One region of the Thermoanaerobacterium thermosaccharolyticum DSM 571 genome, then DNA from elsewhere that is predicted to be linked to it. Evidence: riboswitches for the same ligand, from Rfam matches in the RefSeq annotation. Region 1 holds a riboswitch; each other region holds the start of a gene.
The links. A riboswitch is a leader RNA that binds a small molecule or an ion and turns the genes downstream of it on or off. The one in region 1 is predicted to bind S-adenosylmethionine.

Region 1 (5,008 bases):
TTTTATTAGAAATTAGAGAAACTTCAATGTTAAAGGCTACTATGATAATGTATGGCATACCGCTTTTATTTTTCTTTGTAGGTGTGTTTGCTGGTTATGCTGTAGCACATATATTTGGAATAGATAATTTTTCCCAGATGATAGAAGCTATATCGGGACTGTTATTTACGGCTATATCATTTATAGGCATTAAATACTATAGTAAAAAGGTAATAAATAAAGAATACAAACCTGTCATTAAAAAAATATAAATACAATATTAAGATAATACATATGATTCCACTGCAAAACTAATTTTTAACTAGTTTTATGCGATTCCAAAATTTGCCTAAATTTAAAAATGTTTTATCTAATAATAGATAAAGAAGACTTTTGCAGTGGAATCTCATAATATATTTAATAATTAAAACCTTTATTTGTGCAACTTAACATTTTTATGATTTGCCAGGTACCATTTGTTTGATTCCATTTGAATCCAGCGCAATGCCATAGCCATACGCTAAAGTTGAAAAATTTAATTCAGCCTGTTGTAATGGTATTCCTTTAATTGTGACATTTTTTAATTCGCCTGTTCCTACACCTCTTTTGGCGCATTGAAATAAATAGTTTACCCCCTGCGGCATGAATCCAAACATTCTGGCACCTACCGTGTCAGTTGCTACAGGATCGGTTCCTGCTATTATCATGTTTGCATTGATAGGCTTTCCTTCAGATGGGCCTGTGCCTATCATTGCTTCTTGTGCGCTTAATATTGTAAGGTCTATAGAAATTTTTTCTGCCATTGCTCTTATGAAATTGTGGAGGTCATCATGTATTCCTAGATTTTTTTTCGGAAATCCATGTATTTCTGCAGGAGGCCAGCTTAAAGCTATGTTTTTTATTCCAAGGGACACAGTCGCTTCCTCGTGTATCTTCATTTGAGTGAATGAAATCAAAACATCCATCTTTTCATAAAGGTCATTTACTTTTGTAGATTTAACGAGGCAATCGTCAAGCAACAGTTCTACATAAGGTCCATAATTTAAATCCACAAACTCGACGCCCTCTTCTGATATGACTTTATCAATGCCATTATCTGACATGACTTTTGGCGTAGGATCACCGCCAGAACCGGCGGCAATTACTATTCTTCCGGGATTTTTCGATTTTATATACCTGATTAATGCCCTTAATGTATTTGGACCGACTATTGTACCGCTTTGTGGCGGTTTGCTTTTGACAAAATTAGGTGTAATCACAACTGTATTGCCTGCATCTATTAAATTTTGAAGTGGAAGTAAATTTAATGCGTTGTTTAGGTTTTCTATTTCATCAGGTCCTGATGTGATGGAAACTACAGGTTCGACTATTTTTCTGTATCTCATAAAATCACCTCATATATATCTTTTCACATTTTTAAAAAAATAAAAGATTAATTGCAGCATAAAACACCAAGGAATTTTAATGATTCAACAAATATTTCATTGACATTTAAGCATCTGGATTGTATTATATAATTTAACAAATTAATATAATAAACTCTTATCAAGAGTAGCGGAGGGACTGGCCCTATGAAGCTCGGCAACCGGATATCACGGTGCCAATTCCAGCAGCGTATCGCTGAAAGATGGGAGCACATTTATCTCTTCTTTTGGCGAAGAGATTTTTTTATTTTTATCAGGAGGGGTTATATTGTTAAATTCAAAAAATTTATGTCAAAAGCTCAATAACCGTGAATTTGTTGTTACTGTTGAGATGTCAACGCCAAAAGGAGCTGATATTTCAAATTCTATTGAAGAAGCAAGAAAATTGTATGGAATAGTGGATGCTTTAAATATAACTGACTGTCCTATGGCAAACATGAGGATGAGTCCGATTGCGCTTGCACATCTTCTACAAAATCATCTGAATATTGAAACTATATTCCATCTAACTTGCAGGGATAGAAATCTTATAGGTCTTCAGGCAGAGCTTTTAGGGGCGTATGCTCTTGGAGTAAGAAATATTCTTGCATTGACGGGTGATGATCCTAAACGTGGAGATGTACCTCAAGCAACTGGTGTATACGATGTGGATTCTATAGGGTTAATTAAGATTGCAAAATCGTTAAACAACGGTTTTGACTACAGTGGAAACAGGCTGGAGTCATCGACAAGCTTTTGTATAGGTACTACAGCAAATCCAAATGATTTAAGCAAAGAATCAATAGAAAAATTAAAGATAAAAATAGAAAATGGGGCATCATTTATACAGACACAACCGGTTTATGATGAAAAAATATTATATAGATTCCTTGATGCAATAAGCAAGTTCGGCATACCTGTCTTAGTAGGTGTTCTGCCGCTTAAAAGTTATAAAATGGCTGTCAATTTAAATGCAAAGGTACCAGGCATTGAAATACCTGATTACATCCTTGAAAGATTAAAAAACAACGGAAAAGGCGAAGGACTTAAAATTGCGGTAGAGTTTATAAATAAGATAAAAAATCTGGTAAGTGGTGTTCATATTATGCCGCTTGGGAGGACGGACATCGTCGTCGATATTATCAATAATGTAAAAAATATAAAGACAGATATTAAAAAAGAAGTTTTGTAATCACTGTAAGGAGATGTAATCATTGGATATTTTAAAGAACTTAAAGAATAGTGTAATTGTGTTTGATGGAGCAATGGGAACGATGCTTCAAATGAAAGGGCTTAAAACAGGTGAGTGCCCAGAGTACTATAACATAACACACCCGGATATCGTATATGAAATTCATAAATCGTACATCGATGCTGGCGCTGATGTGATTGAAACAAATACTTTTGGTGCCAATAGGATAAAATTGAAAGCTTATAATCTTTCTGGCGATGTACCGTTGATAGTAAGAAGTGCTGTTAAGATAGCAAAGAAGGCTGCAGGAGATAAAGCGGTTGCCCTTTCGATGGGACCTATTGGAGAATTGATGGAGCCTTTCGGCAAACTTACATTTGATGAAGCATATAATGCCTTTTCTGAAGTCGCTGTAGAAGGTGAAAAGGCAGGTGCAGATTTAGCACTAATAGAAACTATGTCAGATATTTTAGAAGCTAAGGCGGCTATTCTTGCAGTGAAAGAAAATACGAATTTAAAAGTAATATGCACTATGACGTTTCAAGAAGATGGAAGAACATTGATGGGGACAGATCCTGTGACAGCTGTTGTGAGTCTTCAAGGGTTGGGGCTTGACGCTATTGGCGTGAATTGTTCTACAGGGCCTGATATGATGGCTGATATAGTAAAAAAGATGTCGGAAGTTGCTCGAATACCTATTTTAGCGCAGCCAAATGCCGGGATGCCTCATTTAAAGGATGGCAAGACGTTCTACAATGTATCGCCGGAGCAATTTGTACATCAGTCAAAAAAACTTTTAGAGTGTGGCGCATCTATTGTAGGTGGCTGCTGTGGCACGACACCGGAGTTCATTAAATTATTAAAGAACGATGTATATAATGTTGAGCATAAATCGACCATGAGGAAAGTGACAGCAGTTTCATCAAATACAAAAACTGTTTTCATAGGTGAAAATAACCCAATATGTATAATAGGTGAGAGGATAAATCCGACAGGTAAAAAAAGGCTAAGTGCGGCTATAAAAGAGGGTAAGTTTAATATTCTGTTTGATGAAGCGAGCTCACAGGAAAATTTAGGCGCTGATATGTTGGATATAAATATTGGAGTGCCGGGAATAGATGAAGAGAAGCTAATGCCTTATGTCGTCTCGCAGATTCAAAATATTGTCAATCTGCCGTTGCAGATAGATAGCAGCAATGTCAAAGCAATAGAAAATGCAGTAAGAATAGTAAGAGGAAAGCCGATTATAAACTCTGTAAGCGCAAAAGAAAAAAGCTTACAAGAAGTATTGCCCATTGTTAAAAAGTATGGTACTAACGTTATAGGACTTACAATAAGCGATGAAGGGCTTCCTAGAAATGCGGAGGAAAGGCTTAAAAATGCTGAAAAGATTGTAAAAACAGCCTTTGACTATGGAATACCAAAGGAAGATATTATAATTGATTGCATAGCTCTTACGGTGTCATCGGAGCAGACGGCGGCGATTGAAACTTTAAAGGCAATTAAACTTGTAAAAAGTGAACTTGGTGTAAGCACGATTATTGGACTTAGCAACATATCTTATGGTTTGCCTGAGCGGCAACTTATAAATACTGCATTTCTTGCCATGGCAGCATCATACGGCCTTGATGCAGTGATAGTAAATCCAAACGATAAAATTACGATGGATATATTAAATGCATCAATGGTTTTGACATCTAGGGATGCAAGATGTGAAAAATACATACAGACATATAAAAAAGATGATAAAATCAGCAATATATCCGATGCAACGATTGAAGAAAAACTAAAAAAAGATGCAAGCCAAATGCTTTATAAAAACATACTAGAAGGTAAAAAGGCAGACATAGATAGATTAGTGCTGGAAATACTTAATGAAGGCGTAGAACCATTAAGCATAGTAGATAATACAATAATACCTGCATTGAAGGATGTAGGAGACAAGTACGATAAGGGAATATATTTTCTACCGCAGCTTTTAAACTCCGCTGAAGTTGTAGAAAGCGCTTTTAAAGTTTTAAAAGAAAAGATGCCAAAAGGAATGGGATCTAAAGGCAAAATAATACTTGCTACAGTAGAAGGCGACATACACGACATAGGTAAAAATATAGTCAAAGTCCTTCTTGAAAATTACGGGTACGAGGTAATAGATCTTGGGAAAGATGTGAAACCATCTACTATAGTTGACGAACTGAAGCGGACGAAAGCACCGCTTGTAGGGCTTAGTGCCTTAATGACTACGACGCTTAACAATATGGAAAAGACGATTAAAATATTAAGGAAGGAACATGATGTAAAAATCATGGTTGGTGGTGCTGTGCTTACAAAAGATTATGCAATGAAAATCGGCGCTGATTATTATGGTGCAAATGCGCAAGAGGCGGTTAGGATAGCCGATAAAGTATTTAGCGAATTAAACAAAGAGTAAAAGCCG
Region 2 (5,008 bases), 120 kb from region 1:
AATGGGATGAGATTAGGAAAAAATACTTCGATGATGATATTCGAAACATTGCAATAGAAAGATCTAACATAAAAAATAAAGGCGGTTTAATTGTTGCAGATATTGGTACAGGGTCAGGATTTATGGCTTTGGAATTATCAAAATATGCAAGAGAAGTTGTTGGGATCGACGTTTCAGATGAAATGCTTAAATATGCAAAACAAACTGCTGAGAATGCTGGCATTAATAACATAATTTTTTTAAAAGGAAGTATGGAGCAAATACCAATAATTGATGATTCTATCGATGTAGTTTTTTCAAACATGGTATTACATCATGTAGAAAATCCGTTTAAAGGCATCATGGAAATACACAGGATTTTAAAGCCGGGCGGAATGTTGATCATAACAGATGTTATGAAGCACAGTAGTGAGTGGGCAAGATTCGAAATGTACGACAGATGGCTTGGATTTAATTTAGAAGATATAGAAAAATGGCTTATTCATAGTAACTTTAAAGAAATACTTGTAAAAGAAACAGGACTTTATGCAACTGCAAAGTCATCTAAAGGAGAGATAGCAAAAACAGGAATATTTATAGCAAAAGGAATTAAAGAATAAGGAGGATTTAGGATGAGAAAGGAGACAAAATTAATTCATGGTGGTATATTTGGTGACGAAAAAACAGGTGCAGTATCAACACCTATATACCAAACATCGACGTTTAAACAGGATGCCGTAGGAAAAGATAGGGGTTATGAATATTCAAGAACAGGTAATCCAACACGAGAATCATTAGAAAAGCTTATTAATGATCTAGAGGGTGGAAAGGGTGGTTTTGCCTTTGCATCTGGCATGGCAGCAATATCGACAGTTTTGATGCTTTTTAATGCTGGTGACGAGGTAATAGTTTCAAATAATGTTTATGGAGGAACATTCAGGGTACTTGAGAAAGTTTTTAAAAGGCTTGGCATAGTTTCAAAATTTGTAGACACGTCTTTAAAAGATGATGTTGTAAATAGTATAACAAAAAATACAAAGGCAATATTTTATGAAACACCTACAAATCCTCTTATGACAATTACAAATATCAGAGAAATTTCAAGAATAGCTAAAGAATATAGCATACTTTCGATAGTTGATAATACTTTTATGACACCATATTTCCAAAGACCCATTGAATTAGGTGCAGACATAGTTGTTCATAGTGCAACAAAATACCTTGGAGGCCATAGCGATGTTGTAGCAGGCCTTGTCGTTGTTAATAGTGAAGAATTAGCTCATAAAATTCATTTTCTGCAAAATGCAGTTGGTGGCATTTTAGGACCACAGGATTCTTACCTTGTGATTAGGGGAATAAAAACACTTAGCGTTAGAATGGAAAGACATGAGAAAAATGCCAAAGAAATTGCAAATTGGCTTTTGGAACAACCTGAAGTTGAAAAAGTTTATTATCCTGGTTTACATACACATCCAGGATACGATATTGCAAAAGAGCAGATGGATGGCTTTGGAGGCGTGATTTCATTTGAGTTAAAAAACAAAGATATGGCATTAAAATTATTAAACAATGTAAAACTTATTACACTTGCGGAAAGCCTAGGCGGATATGAAAGCCTAATTTCATATCCAGCAAAAATGACACATGCGTCTATACCAGAGGAACAGAGATTGAAGCTTGGCATAACCGATAAGTTAGTAAGACTATCAGTTGGACTTGAGAATTATCTGGATTTAATTGATGATTTAAAAAATGCAATAAGGAGTTGAAATCATGAAATATGCAGAGGGAATCAGTGATTTAATTGGCAAGACACCACTTCTAAAAATAACTCATTTTGATATACCTCCATATGTAAACATCTTTGCCAAGCTAGAAAACATGAACCCTGGTGGTTCTGTAAAAGATAGAACGTGCTATTACATGATAAAAGATGCTGAAGATAAAGGGTTAATAAAAAAAGGTTCTACTATAATAGAGCCTACTGCTGGGAATACGGGCATTGGCCTTGCACTTGCAGCATTGAATAAAGGTTATAAAGTCATATTTGTTGTACCAACTAAATTTTCAGTAGAAAAACAGATACTAATGAAAGCTTTGGGTGCTGAAATAATAAATACGCCTAAAGAGCTTGGAATGAAAGGAGCGATGGATAAAGCATATGAATTAGCAAAGGAGATTAAGGACTCATATATTCCAAACCAGTTTAAAAATATGGCAAATGTAAAGGCTCATTATGAAACAACAGGACCAGAGATATATGATGCTTTGGATGGAAATGTAGATGTGTTTATTGCTGGAGCAGGTACTGGTGGAACGTTCACAGGTGTAGTTAGGTATTTAAAAGAGAAAAATCCTAAAGTAAAAGGCGTGCTTGCTGATCCTATTGGTTCAATAATTGGTGGAGGAGATTTAGTAAAATGCTATAAAATAGAGGGCATAGGTAATGATTTTATACCTGATACTATGGATGTAAGCTTAATAGATGATGTCGAAAAGGTATCTGATGATGAAGCCTTTTATTATGTTAAGGAACTTGCAAAAAGAGAAGGATTATTTGTAGGATCATCGTCGGGCGCTGCCTTTGCTGCGGCTATAAAACAGGCTAATAAGCAAAAGGAACCAAAAAATATAGTTGTAGTATTTCCTGATAGATCTGATAGGTATTTTAGTGAAAATTTATATAGATTTTAAATTTCAACCTGATAAATGTCCAAGAATACCTATTGACATTATTGATTTAAAGTGTTAATATAATTAACAATATAAAGAAAATATCGAACCTCTTATCAAGAGTGGTGGAGGGACTGGCCCGATGAAACCCGGCAACCGGCATATATTATGCGTCTGGTGCCAAATCCTGCAGGGAAACCTGAGAGATGAGAGGAGCGGCGTAAATTTAGCCCTCTTCTACATCGAAGAGGGCTTTTAATATTCTAAAAAAGCGAAAAGAGGTGAATTATAAGAATAACATTTTAATTTCTTTAAACTAAAATTATGAAGAGGAGAGATTTATATGAGTGAAGAAAGAAAATTAAAATTTGATACATTGCAGGTACATGCGGGGCAAAAGCCGGATCCTACGACAGGTTCAATGGCTGTTCCAATCTATCAGACAACATCATATGTTTTTAAAGATACTGATCAAGCAGCAGCATTATTCAATCTTAAAGAGGCAGGAAACATATATACAAGAATTATGAATCCGACAAATGATGTATTTGAACAGAGAATTGCCGCACTTGAAGGAGGAGTAGGGGCAGTTGCAACAGCATCTGGTGCTGCAGCTATAACATACTCTATATTAAATATAGCAGGTGCAGGTGATGAAATAGTATCTGCAAGTACATTATATGGTGGAACATACAATCTTTTCGCTTTAACATTGCCTAAACTTGGCATTAAAACGACATTTGTAGATCCAGATGATCCTGAAAATTTCAGAAAAGCAATAACAGACAGAACAAAGGCATTGTATATAGAAACAATAGGAAATCCCGGGATAAATATACCTGATTTCGAGGCTATAGCAAAAATAGCGCATGAGAATAAAATACCGCTAATTGTAGACAACACATTTGCAACACCATATCTTTTCCGTCCGTTTGAATACGGGGCAGATATAGTAGTACATTCAGCGACAAAATTTATAGGAGGCCACGGGACATCAATAGGAGGAGTAATAGTAGATTCAGGAAAATTTGATTGGGCAGGAAGCGGAAGATTCACTGAATTTGTAGAGCCAGATCCCAGCTATCACGGAATCAAATATGTTGAATCATTTGGACCGGCCGCATATATTACAAAATTAAGGGTACAGCTTTTAAGAGACACTGGTGCATCTTTAAGCCCCTTCAATGCATTTTTATTTTTACAAGGACTAGAGACTTTGTCATTAAGAGTCCAAAGACATGTGGAAAATGCACAAAAAGTAGCAGAATTCTTAGCAAGCAATCCAAATGTGACGTGGGTAAACTATCCTGGACTTAAAGAAAACAAATACCATGAACTTGCAAAGAAATACCTACCGAAAGGCGCTGGATCAATATTGACATTTGGAATAAAAGGTGGAATAAATGCTGGAATCAAATTCATAAACAGCCTTGAATTATTCTCATTGCTGGCTAATGTTGGTGACGCAAAGTCTTTGGTAATTCATCCAGCAAGCACGACACATTCGCAATTAAACGAAGAAGAATTGTCATTAGCAGGTGTAACCCCTGACCAAATAAGACTTTCAATAGGCATAGAAGACATCGACGACATATTGTATGACCTTGACCAAGCACTTAAAAAAGCAGCAGAATAATTATTATAGAGCTCTCTTCACAATAGAAGAGGGCTTTTGACATTTTTAAAATAATTTACTAGATATTTGTTTAATATAATGTTATGGCAATAATATTTAAATTAATAATAGAAGCACATAAATATGTATATTCCGATTGACTTTTGTGTAATTAAATGATATCATATAAACATAAACCCAGTATGGGTATAATGTATCAAAGGAGGTGTGAAAAATGGCTAAGGATCCAGTGTGTGGAATGGATGTTAAAGAGGATAATGCTGCAGCTAAAACAACATTCAATGGAAAGGAATATTTTTTCTGTTCGAAAAGTTGTAAAGCAGAATTTGAAAAGAATCCAGAAAAATATGTAAAAAATGAAAGTGATGGAGGACATCATGGTGGGCACAGTCATCATGGTTGCTGTTAATTTGGTCTGACGTACATGATCTACTAAAATGCATTATAAATTTCTATTTGATTAATTTTTACTTGGGTTTGAACTATCATTCTCTAATTTATTTAGAGATTTGATATTTTTCAGGCCCTTTTTATTTGGCATGATTTTTGCATTATAAATTTCTAGATGGTACTAAGGTTTTATTATAGTGTATCTTTTTCTTAAGTTAATTTTAGACCTTATATCATTTTTTATTATATCGTGCGTTAGTGATAGATGTGGAATGGAGGTTATAATATATGGATGCTATGGCGGTAATAGCAATAATATCGGTGTAAAAC
Region 3 (5,008 bases), 810 kb from region 1:
TCTAATAACAAAAGAACCCTCCCTTCTCGTATCATCAATATTATAATACAATATTTAAAATAGATTTCCAATATAATATCCTAAATAAGCTCCGATAAGACCAACAATGACGGTGGAAGCAGAGTACAAAAAAGCGTGTACATAGTGCTTTTGGCGAAGAAGGTATATTGTTTCATGTGAAAAGGTAGAATAAGTGGTAAATGCTCCTATAAATCCTGTCATAATAAACAATCTAACATCATTATCAAAAAAATGTACAATCTTAGGGTTTGACAAAACATTCAAGAGAAATGCACCTAATACATTGATTACAAATGTTTCAATAGGCACAATAAATTCTCTGTTTTCCTTAATATGCCTAGATATCTCATACCTTAAAATTGCACCGAAAACTCCTCCAAGACCTACTAACAAAATATTTGACATCAATTTTCTTCACGTCCTTGTAATATTTTTGCTGTTTTATCTCCCAATTCAAACCCTATAAATGACATGATAAATCCAACCAATATCGACAGCAATACATATATCAAAGCTACTGCAATTCTTCCATTTCTTAATAAATCCATGGTTTCTTTAGTGAATGTTGAAAATGTAGTAAAGGCACCGATGAACCCAGTCGTAATTGCCAATCTAATATTAAAATTAACCTTAAATTCTTCAAGTGTCAAATTCGATATATAGCTTAATAAAAATGATCCAAAAATATTTATAAAGAAAGTCTCAATCGGAAATACAGTATGCAATATACTTTGATAATAGCTCGAAACTATATATCTCAAAATCGCACCGAAAAAACCGCCAATTCCTATATAGATGTATTCCATGAAAATTGCCCTCCATTTTCATAAGATAGTAATAAATAAGCTCCTATTGAGTTAGTATACCCAATAGGAGCCATCAGCTTCGACGCATTTAAAGGTGAGCTCCATCACCTTACAACAACAATTATATCACAGATTTGTTTTCAAAGTAAATATTTCATAATGATATACATTATATTTTGCCTAATTTTTTATATAACTTCACTTTCTATTGTATTAACATGTCTAATATCCTCTTCATTTCCGTTATACAACACCTTGAAGAGACTTTCTATTATACACATTTTTTTGTTTTCTAAACTTTCTATAAACCTGTTTATATCATTATCAAAAAGCTTGAAAACTGCTGCATAAGTACTGCCATCATAAACAGACTCATTAAATGAAGCACCATTATCAGTAAAAATTTTTAAAATATTTTTTATATTGCACTTGTAAGATGGTTTAAATCTTATATAAAATACATCTGTAAAACTACCGTTAAAAGCTGAAATATGTTTTGCCGTATGATTTGCTTTAATGCCGTAATTCAATAGTATATCAATTAAATCTGCAACAACTGAATCCCCTGTAGGCATTTGTCCTGCACCTTTTCCAATAAAAATAAATTCTTTAAAATGATCTCCTCTCAGTATAACAGCATTGTTTACATTACCAACACTTGCTAAAATATTGTTAGCTTCTATTAGTATAGGCTCTACACTCGCATAGACATTTCCCTTCTCGTATTTAGCCCATGCAAATGGTTTAATTTTATATCCCCATTTTCCAGCATAATATATATATCGTCATACTTTATTTCATTTATACCATATCTCATTATTGAATTAACAGAAACATCAACATCAAATGCTTTTTTTATGAGAATCACAAGCTTATACAGAGCATCGAATCCTTTTATATCGTAATCCGGATTGCTTTTCCGCATACCCTCGCTTTTGAGCGGCTGCAAGTGCCTCATCATATTTCATTCCCTTTTCTATTATCTGTGTCAATATGTAGTTTGTCGTACCGTTTATTATTCCTCCAACAAAATTTATTTCATCGGTTATTTTGAGTCTTTCAATCTGATGTATAACAGGTATTGCTCCAGCAACACTTGCCTCAAATTTTAAAAATACGCCGTTTTCCTCTGCCATTTTTCTTAGCTCGTCTCCATATTTTGCTATTAATTCTTTGTTTGCAGTAATAACATGCTTCTTAGAAATTAACGCCTTTTTCACGTAATCGTAAGCAGGATCAATTCCTCCCATTACTTCAATTATTGCACTTATTTCGCTATCACACAAGATTTCGTTAGCATCAGTTGTTAGTATTTCATCTATACCATTAACATTTCTCGGTTTATCAGGATGCTTCACAAGTATTTTTTTTATTTCAGGATAAAATCCCGTTTTTTGTTTTATATGCTGTTTTCTTGATGTAACTATTTTATAGACTCCGCTCCCTACTGTTCCAAACCCCAACAAACCAATCTTAAATTCCATGTGACATACCTCCTAAAAATTTTTGGCCCTCTTCAATGAGAAGAGGGCCAAAATACGCCGCTCCTCTCATCTCTCAGGTTTTTTCCTGCAGGATTTGGCACCAAACGCATATAAATGCCGGTTGCCGGGTTTCATCGGGCCAGTCCCTCCACCACTCTTGATAAGAGGCTTTCAATATTCTCTTTTAAATTTATTAATGAATATATTATCACTTTATACTATTATAGTCAAGCATTCTTTTAATTCTGGTACTTTGTATTTTAAAATTCTCCTTGTAAGTTGATTAAAAAAGCGTTCAGCAATATTCCTTAATTATTATTTCCTTGATTCTGAACAAAAAATCATGGCTTGAAGGAGCCTTTTCTTTCCCTCTGACCATGATTCTATGATACAACTTTATTTTCTTTGACACAACTTTTTTTACTTTGATACGAATTTATTTTTGTTTAACAATAATTACAAGAAATTTACATTTCCCTTCTACCTTCCAATGCCCTCGATAAAGTAACAGAATCAGTATATTCGAGGTCACCACCAACAGGTACACCATGTGCTATCCTCGTCACTTTTATGCCAAAAGGTTTTATAAGTTTTGCAATGTACATAGCAGTCGCTTCGCCTTCTATATCGGGATTTGTCGCTAATATAATCTCCTTTATGTCGTTATTATTAATCCTTTCTAGCAATTCTTTTATCTTTATATCTTCTGGTCCTATACCGTCCATGGGTGATATTACACCATGCAGCACATGGTATAAACCACGATACTCCCTTGTTTTCTCCATAGCTACTACATCTTTCGGATCAGATACCACACAAATAGTAGATGAATCTCTGGTTTCATCGCTACAGATATTGCATAAATCGCTATCAGTGAAATTATAACACTTGTTGCAGTATTTCAAATTGTTTTTTGCCTCCAATATAGCATTAGATAAATTAATAACGTCATCTTTCGGCATATCCAAGATGTAAAATGCAAGTCTCTGTGCTGTTTTTCGTCCAATACCTGGAAGTCTTGATAATTCATCTATCAGCCTTGACAATGACCTCGAATAAACATTCATCAATTAATTCACCTCAAAATAAGCCTGGTATATTAAAACCTCCTGTAATTTTTCCCATTTCCTCTGCAATCATGCGTTCAGCACTTCTTAAAGCCTGATTTACTGCTGCTAAGACTAGGTCTTCCAGCATCTCCACATCGTCCTTATCAACAACGGCAGGATCAATCTTTATACTGATCAACTCTTTTCTTCCATTAGCTACCACTTTTACAGCTCCACCGCCTGCAGACTCTTCAACCGTCTTGTTTTCAAGCTCTTCCTGCATTTTCTTCATTTGCTCTTGCATCTGCTGTGCTTGTTTTATCATGTTATTCATGTTAAAACCGCCAGGAAATCCTCCTTTTGCCATCCACAATACCTCCTATTAATATTTTACTACTCTCTTCCTATTTATATGCTGATTTTGGCTGGGTAGTGATAAATTAATCTATAATTTCTACATCGCCAAAATATTTTTTTACTGCTTCAATCAACTCGTCATTTTCATTTTTTTTGACTACCACGTTCACTATATAATCTATTCCAGTCAATTTCTTAATAACATCTTTAATATAATCTTTATTTTCAACTTTATTCAGTTCATCTTTGTAGAATTCATGCTCCTTTGGATATTCTATCATAAAATTACCGTCTTTCAAATACGGTTTGCCTAAGCTCAAAAAAGAAAAAATCATCGGCCTATCTTTTTTTATTATATTCAGTGCTTTATTAAAGACTTCATTTGCATCGATTTTACCGCTTTTATCTGCACTTTCAGTAATTTCTATGTGCTCTTTTTTTATTTCATCTGCAGCAACTTTATCATTTTGAACACCCTTTTCGGATTTTACCACATCTTTTTTAGATATAATACCAGCATCATTTTCCCCATTAAATGCTACTTTAACGTTATTCAATCTATTTTCAAGTTTCTTAATCCTATCTAAAATGCTGTCTATATCAGGTGATATTTCAGGATTCATAAGCTTCAATACTGTTATTTCAAATAATATTCTTGGTGATTGCGCGTATCTAATTTTTCCTTGTAAATCGATCAACTTTTCTATAGCGTTAGACAAAAACGACATATCAAATTCCGACGCCTTCAATATTTTATCATTTATCTCTGTTTCTAGTATTTCTTCAGACTCTGTACCGCATGTTTTGTAAATAACAATGTCCCTCAAAAATGACAACATCGCTTTGATCAAGTTGCTTACATCTATGCCATAAAGCATCAATTTATCTATCTGGTTTATGACTTCCTTTGCGTTTCTATCATTTATTCTTTTTACAAGAGTATATAATGTATCATCATTTACAGTACCAAGAATGTCACATACATCATCATACGTTAAAACATCATTGTATGACACACACTGTTCAAGTATGCTTATAGCATCTCTCATAGAGCCATTTCCATGCCGGGCAATCATCGCAATAGCTCTATTCTCTATGTTTATATTGCTGTCTTTGGCAATTTTCCCTATATTTTGTGAAATAACCTTTGATGGTATCCTTTTAAAATCAAATCTCTGACACCTTGACAAAATAGTAGCCGGTATCTTATTTGGCTCTGTAGTTGCCAATATAAATATAGCATGTGATGGCGGCTCCTCCAACGTTTTTAAAAGCGCATTAAAAGCACTTC
Region 4 (5,008 bases), 1.2 Mb from region 1:
TCTTACGCTGTTTTAATGAAATACTAAACATTTTAATCACCTACAAGGTTTCTTTTAATCTCATCATAATATTTTTCCATCAATGCCCTTTGCACCATTTCCCTAGCTTCATCCAGATTGCTTGTACTATTCAGCGTTTCAACAAGATCTTTGCTTTCTATAAATGAAACGCTTAAATCGCCAAGTATCTCTATCCACATCTTGTCGCTATCAGGTGCAACCATCAAAAACGCTGTCTTAATGATTTCATAATTGTTCATTAAATTTTTCATTCTAACTTCGCTTTTTACTTTTCCGAAGATGAGGATTGGTTTATTTAAACTAGATGCTGTACAGTGGTAGATTACAAATCCTTTGCCAGGCAGAATAATCTTGCCAAGGCTCTCTCTTCCCAAAAGCTTCTCTTTTATTGAATCAATTTTTTCTTTGTCAATACTGTCAATATTCACAAAATCCTCCAAAAGAGAATCAATAATCTCTTTTGAATTTTTGCCGAAGACATCTTTAAATTTGAGAGAGCTGCACAATTCAATAATTCTTTTACCGTATTCTGCTATGTGCAGAAGCTCTTTATATTTATCGCCTTCTGCCTTTCTGCTGGAAAAATCCATTATGAAGTCTGTATTTAATGCATCTTTTAACTTTTTGACGTCATCGTCTAAAAGTAATGGATTGACAATTACCGTTTTTTTGTCCTTTATATCAAGAGGTATAGTAGATACAATTAAGTCAATATCATATCTATCTTTAAAATCTTTTACTCTAAGGCTTGAAACGGTATCTACAATGTTTAACTGCGGAAACATCTGAAGCTTTGACAAAAGCATTCTGGATGTGCCGATTCCACTTGCACATACTACTAGAATATTATGCCTTTTCGTTTTGTCATTTTTCCTTGCTATAGCTGCTCCAAAATGCATCGCAATATAGCCAATCTCATCATCTGGAACATCAACATCAAGCTTATTCTTCAATACATTTGCAATTAATATACACCTTTCAAACAGTGCACTATACCTGTCTTTTATATCGTTTATAAGTGGATTCCTTATTGCAAGGCCCATCCTTAGTCTAAAAATCGTAGGTCTTAGATGAGTCTTTAAACCACTTAAAAGCATTGAATCATCTCTAAAACTTGTGCCAAATACTCTTTCAGCAACGTCTATCATATCGTATAAAACTTCATTTACAAATTCGTCATTTACATCTTCCGTGTTTGCTCTATATCTGGCACCTTGAAGATGAATTGTTATATAACCGATTTCATCTTCAGGAATAAAGACATCAAATTCTTCTTCCAAATATTTAGCAAGCATTTCTGCAAATCTGTACTCATCTGATTTTTTAAGTTCAAGAAGGCTTTCATTACCTATTTTGATCTTTTCGCCTTCTTTTATTCTCTTTAACGCCAATGCCAGGTGAACTGTAAGCCCCATATAAGAGCTTTCAGCCAGCTCGTAGTCCAGTGATTTCTCTAATCTTTGTATAGCTTTCTCTATCTTCAAAACTGTGTCATAATCAATAAGTCGCAATAGCCTGTCATTGATGTCCTCACTTAATCTGTTTATATTATTGTACCCTCTATTTAAAAATTCCATTAAGTCTTTCGTCGCAACATTGTCATAGAGAAAATTTATTATAGCCTTTCTTATATTGCTTTCATCACCTTTTACATATATGCCAACACCTGGCTTAGTCACAATTGTGACTTTTTGCCTACTTAGCCATTTATCTATTTCTTTTATGTCATAGCTAATTGTAGCAGTTGTGACATTGTACTCTCTTGCAAAATACTCCAGCTTAACAGGCTCTTTCATTTGTAGTAGCTCTGAGAGAATTAACTTTCGCCTTTTCTCAGCATCTACACTAGGACGATAACCTATAACATCAAAATTAAATTTCTCTATATCGCTGTCAGCACCTTCTACTGCCAAAACACCTTCATTGTTTTTCAACTTTAAGTTGTAATCTTTAATGTATTCATTTATGGCATTTATCTCTCTATAAATTGTTCTTTTGCTTAATTTATAATTAGCGACGATATCGTCTAAGCTGGACATCTCTTTTGACATAACTTTTTTTAAAATCTCTAGTTGGCGCCCACTTAATTCTTTCATAAGATTTTGTCCTTTCGTCTATGACAAATTATTAATAAGTTAACTTATCTTACATTTATATTATAAGCGATTATTCTCATAATTCAACATAAACTTGTAAGCACTGTGTCAATATGAGAATGACATAAATTTAATATCTACGAGTATGAAAATTTCGCTTGACTTTTCATTTTTAATCCTATATAATCATTTTAACAATTTAAAAATGAAATTATTCTCTTATCCAGAGAGGTGGAGGGACTGGCCCGATGAAACCCGGCAACCGGCACGAAAGTGCAATGGTGCCAATTCCTGCGGCTTTAATGCTGAGAGATGAGAGAGGATCTAACCTCTTTCATTGGGAGGTTTTTTTTATTGCATTTTTTAACTCTCCAAACTTTTCATAAAGAAGGTGAAATACATTGATAACAATTAAGAATTTAAGCAAAGTATACAGCACAAATGGAAAAGATGTAGTTGCACTCAAAGACATAAATTTAACAATAAATGATGGTGAAATATACGGCATAATGGGCTTAAGCGGCGCTGGCAAATCATCATTAATAAGGTGCATAAACATGCTTGAAAAGCCCACAACGGGAAGTGTCTCCATAAATGGTACTGACATGACAAAGTTAAGCCCAAAAGAACTTCGTGAAATGAGAAAAAAGATTGGCATGATATTTCAGCATTTCAATCTTTTGATGAACTCTACAGTGTATGAAAACATAGCTTTTCCTTTAAAAATCTCAAAAGCTAAAGATTCTGTTATAAAAAAGCGAGTAAACGAGCTTCTTAAAGTCGTTGAACTTGAAGACAAGAAATACGCATATCCTTCGCAACTATCTGGTGGTCAGAAGCAAAGAGTCGGCATAGCAAGGGCGCTTGCCAATAATCCCAATATAATTTTATCAGATGAAGCGACATCTGCATTAGACCCGACGACGACAGAATCAATATTAAACTTGCTGAGAAATATCAACAAACAATACGGTATCACAATAGTCGTCATAACACATGAAATGTCAGTCATAAGAAACTTATGTGATAGAGTCGCTGTTTTGGAAAATGGCGTTATCATCGAAGAAGGAAATGTAATAGACATTTTTTCCAATCCTTCTACGGAGACGTCGAAAAGATTTTTAAAAGATATGATAGCAGAGCTTCCACCAGACATCCTCATAGACGACGAGAATCCAAATGAAGAAATATTGCGTCTGTCATTCTTTGGAAACAGCAGCAACGAGCCTGTAATATCGCATATGATAAAAAAATTCGACGTTGACGTCAATATAATCTCTGGAAATATAGAAAGAGTCCAGAACTCCCAAATAGGAAATCTCCTTATAAAGATTAATGGAGATCCAAGTTCTATAAAAGATGCAATAAAATTTTTAGAAAAAAACAGCCTTAGAATAGAGGTGCTTAAAAATGGTATCATCTAGTAACACAATACAATACTTAATAAACTTATGGCAGCTTTTGGAGCAGCCTTTGTGGGAATCACTGTATATGGTATTTTTCTCTACCCTTTTTTCTGTAATAATAGGTCTACCGCTAGGAATAATACTGGTAATAACAGATAAAGGCCATTTATCCGAAAATATAAAACTAAACCACATATTGGGTACCATCATTAACATTATGAGATCAATACCATTTATAATTCTTATAATTGCAATTTTCCCACTTTCAAGGCTCATAGTAGGTACTACAATTGGACCAACAGCAGCAATAGTACCTCTGTCAGTTGCGGCTGCCCCTTTTGTAGCCAGAGTAATTGAGTCATCGCTGAAAGAAGTTGATTGGGGTGTCATAGAAGCATCAATATCTGTTGGTGCAACAATCCCACAGATAATATTTAAAGTCATGATACCAGAGTCACTGCCCTCACTGATATTGGGTATAACACTTACAATCATAAATATTCTCGGCTATTCTGCTATGGCAGGTGCTATTGGAGGGGGTGGTCTTGGAGATTTAGCTATAAGGTATGGATATCAAAGATTTGAAACAGATGTACTCATTGCAACAATAATCGTTTTAATCGTCTTTGTAGAAATCGTACAAAGATTAGGAAACTACCTGGCAAAAAAAGTTGATAAAAGATGAAAGGATGGTATAGATGAAAAAAATAATATTATTGATTACATTAATATTAACATTATCATTCGCCCTTGTAGGATGCACTAAGGCAAATACTAATGAGACCAACTCAAATGCAGGTACTAATTCAAATAAAATGACAAAAATAGTTGTAGGGGCATCCCCAAATCCTCACGCAGAAATACTTAATGTAGTAAAGCCAATTTTAGCAAAAGAAGGAGTAGATCTCGAAATAAAAGAATTTACTGACTATGTGACTCCTAATACTGCATTAAACGACAAACAAATAGATGCCAATTTCTTTCAGCACGTTCCATATCTAGAAGACTTCGAAAAGAAAAATAATATGAAACTGGTGCCACTAGTCAAAGTACACGTAGAACCAATGGGAGCATATTCAAAAAAGATAAAATCGAAAGATGAAATAAAAGACGGTGCAACCGTGGCAGTGCCAAATGATGCTACAAACGAAGGAAGAGCATTACTACTTTTGCAAAAACAAGGTTTAATAAAGTTAAAAGATCCAAATGGACTCACACAGACACCTAGAGATATAGTCTACAATCCAAAGCATCTAAAATTTGTAGAGCTTGAAGCACCTCAATTACCAAGGACACTTCAAGACGTAGACTTAGCAATAATAAATACAAACTTTGCATTAGAGGCAAATTTGAATCCATTGAAAGATGCAATTTTCATGGAAGATAAAGATTCGCCGTATGCTAATGTATTGGTTGTAAGACCAGATAATCAGAATGACCCTGCTATACAAAAATTAGCAAAAGCTTTAAATTCCGAGGAAGTCA

Region 2: linked by a shared signal. The riboswitch ahead of TTHE_RS03640 (homocysteine synthase) and the one ahead of TTHE_RS04230 (methylenetetrahydrofolate reductase) in region 1 are both predicted to bind S-adenosylmethionine.
Region 3: linked by a shared signal. The riboswitch ahead of TTHE_RS14465 (homoserine dehydrogenase) and the one ahead of TTHE_RS04230 (methylenetetrahydrofolate reductase) in region 1 are both predicted to bind S-adenosylmethionine.
Region 4: linked by a shared signal. The riboswitch ahead of TTHE_RS10465 (methionine ABC transporter ATP-binding protein) and the one ahead of TTHE_RS04230 (methylenetetrahydrofolate reductase) in region 1 are both predicted to bind S-adenosylmethionine.

The regions. Positions count from the first base shown of each region.
Region 1 covers NC_014410.1:864,729-869,736, forward strand. Annotated here, with positions in the region: gene TTHE_RS04220 (SoxR reducing system RseC family protein) at 1-251, shown strand, start outside; gene TTHE_RS04225 (DUF362 domain-containing protein) at 435-1,364, opposite strand; SAM riboswitch class I at 1,519-1,613, shown strand; gene TTHE_RS04230 (methylenetetrahydrofolate reductase) at 1,672-2,574, shown strand; gene TTHE_RS04235 (homocysteine S-methyltransferase family protein) at 2,597-5,002, shown strand.
Region 2 covers NC_014410.1:742,176-747,183, forward strand. Annotated here, with positions in the region: gene TTHE_RS03625 (class I SAM-dependent methyltransferase) at 1-599, shown strand, start outside; gene TTHE_RS03630 (bifunctional cystathionine gamma-lyase/homocysteine desulfhydrase) at 612-1,748, shown strand; gene cysK (cysteine synthase A) at 1,753-2,673, shown strand; SAM riboswitch class I at 2,763-2,865, shown strand; gene TTHE_RS03640 (homocysteine synthase) at 2,996-4,288, shown strand; gene TTHE_RS03645 (YHS domain-containing protein) at 4,503-4,697, shown strand.
Region 3 covers NC_014410.1:54,053-59,060, reverse strand. Annotated here, with positions in the region: gene TTHE_RS00295 (HD-GYP domain-containing protein) at 1-11, opposite strand, end outside; gene crcB (fluoride efflux transporter CrcB) at 55-426, opposite strand; gene crcB (fluoride efflux transporter CrcB) at 426-827, opposite strand; fluoride riboswitch at 885-945, opposite strand; gene TTHE_RS14475 (hypothetical protein) at 1,016-1,402, opposite strand; partial or broken gene TTHE_RS14755 (homoserine dehydrogenase) at 1,427-1,576, opposite strand; gene TTHE_RS14470 (hypothetical protein) at 1,522-1,752, opposite strand; gene TTHE_RS14465 (homoserine dehydrogenase) at 1,700-2,311, opposite strand; SAM riboswitch class I at 2,375-2,478, opposite strand; gene recR (recombination mediator RecR) at 2,779-3,378, opposite strand; gene TTHE_RS00270 (YbaB/EbfC family nucleoid-associated protein) at 3,392-3,727, opposite strand; gene dnaX (DNA polymerase III subunit gamma/tau) at 3,801-5,008, opposite strand, start outside.
Region 4 covers NC_014410.1:2,091,647-2,096,654, forward strand. Annotated here, with positions in the region: gene TTHE_RS10455 (hypothetical protein) at 1-31, opposite strand, end outside; gene TTHE_RS10460 (BglG family transcription antiterminator) at 33-2,117, opposite strand; SAM riboswitch class I at 2,334-2,436, shown strand; gene TTHE_RS10465 (methionine ABC transporter ATP-binding protein) at 2,519-3,541, shown strand; gene TTHE_RS10470 (methionine ABC transporter permease) at 3,528-4,208, shown strand; gene TTHE_RS10475 (MetQ/NlpA family ABC transporter substrate-binding protein) at 4,222-5,008, shown strand, end outside.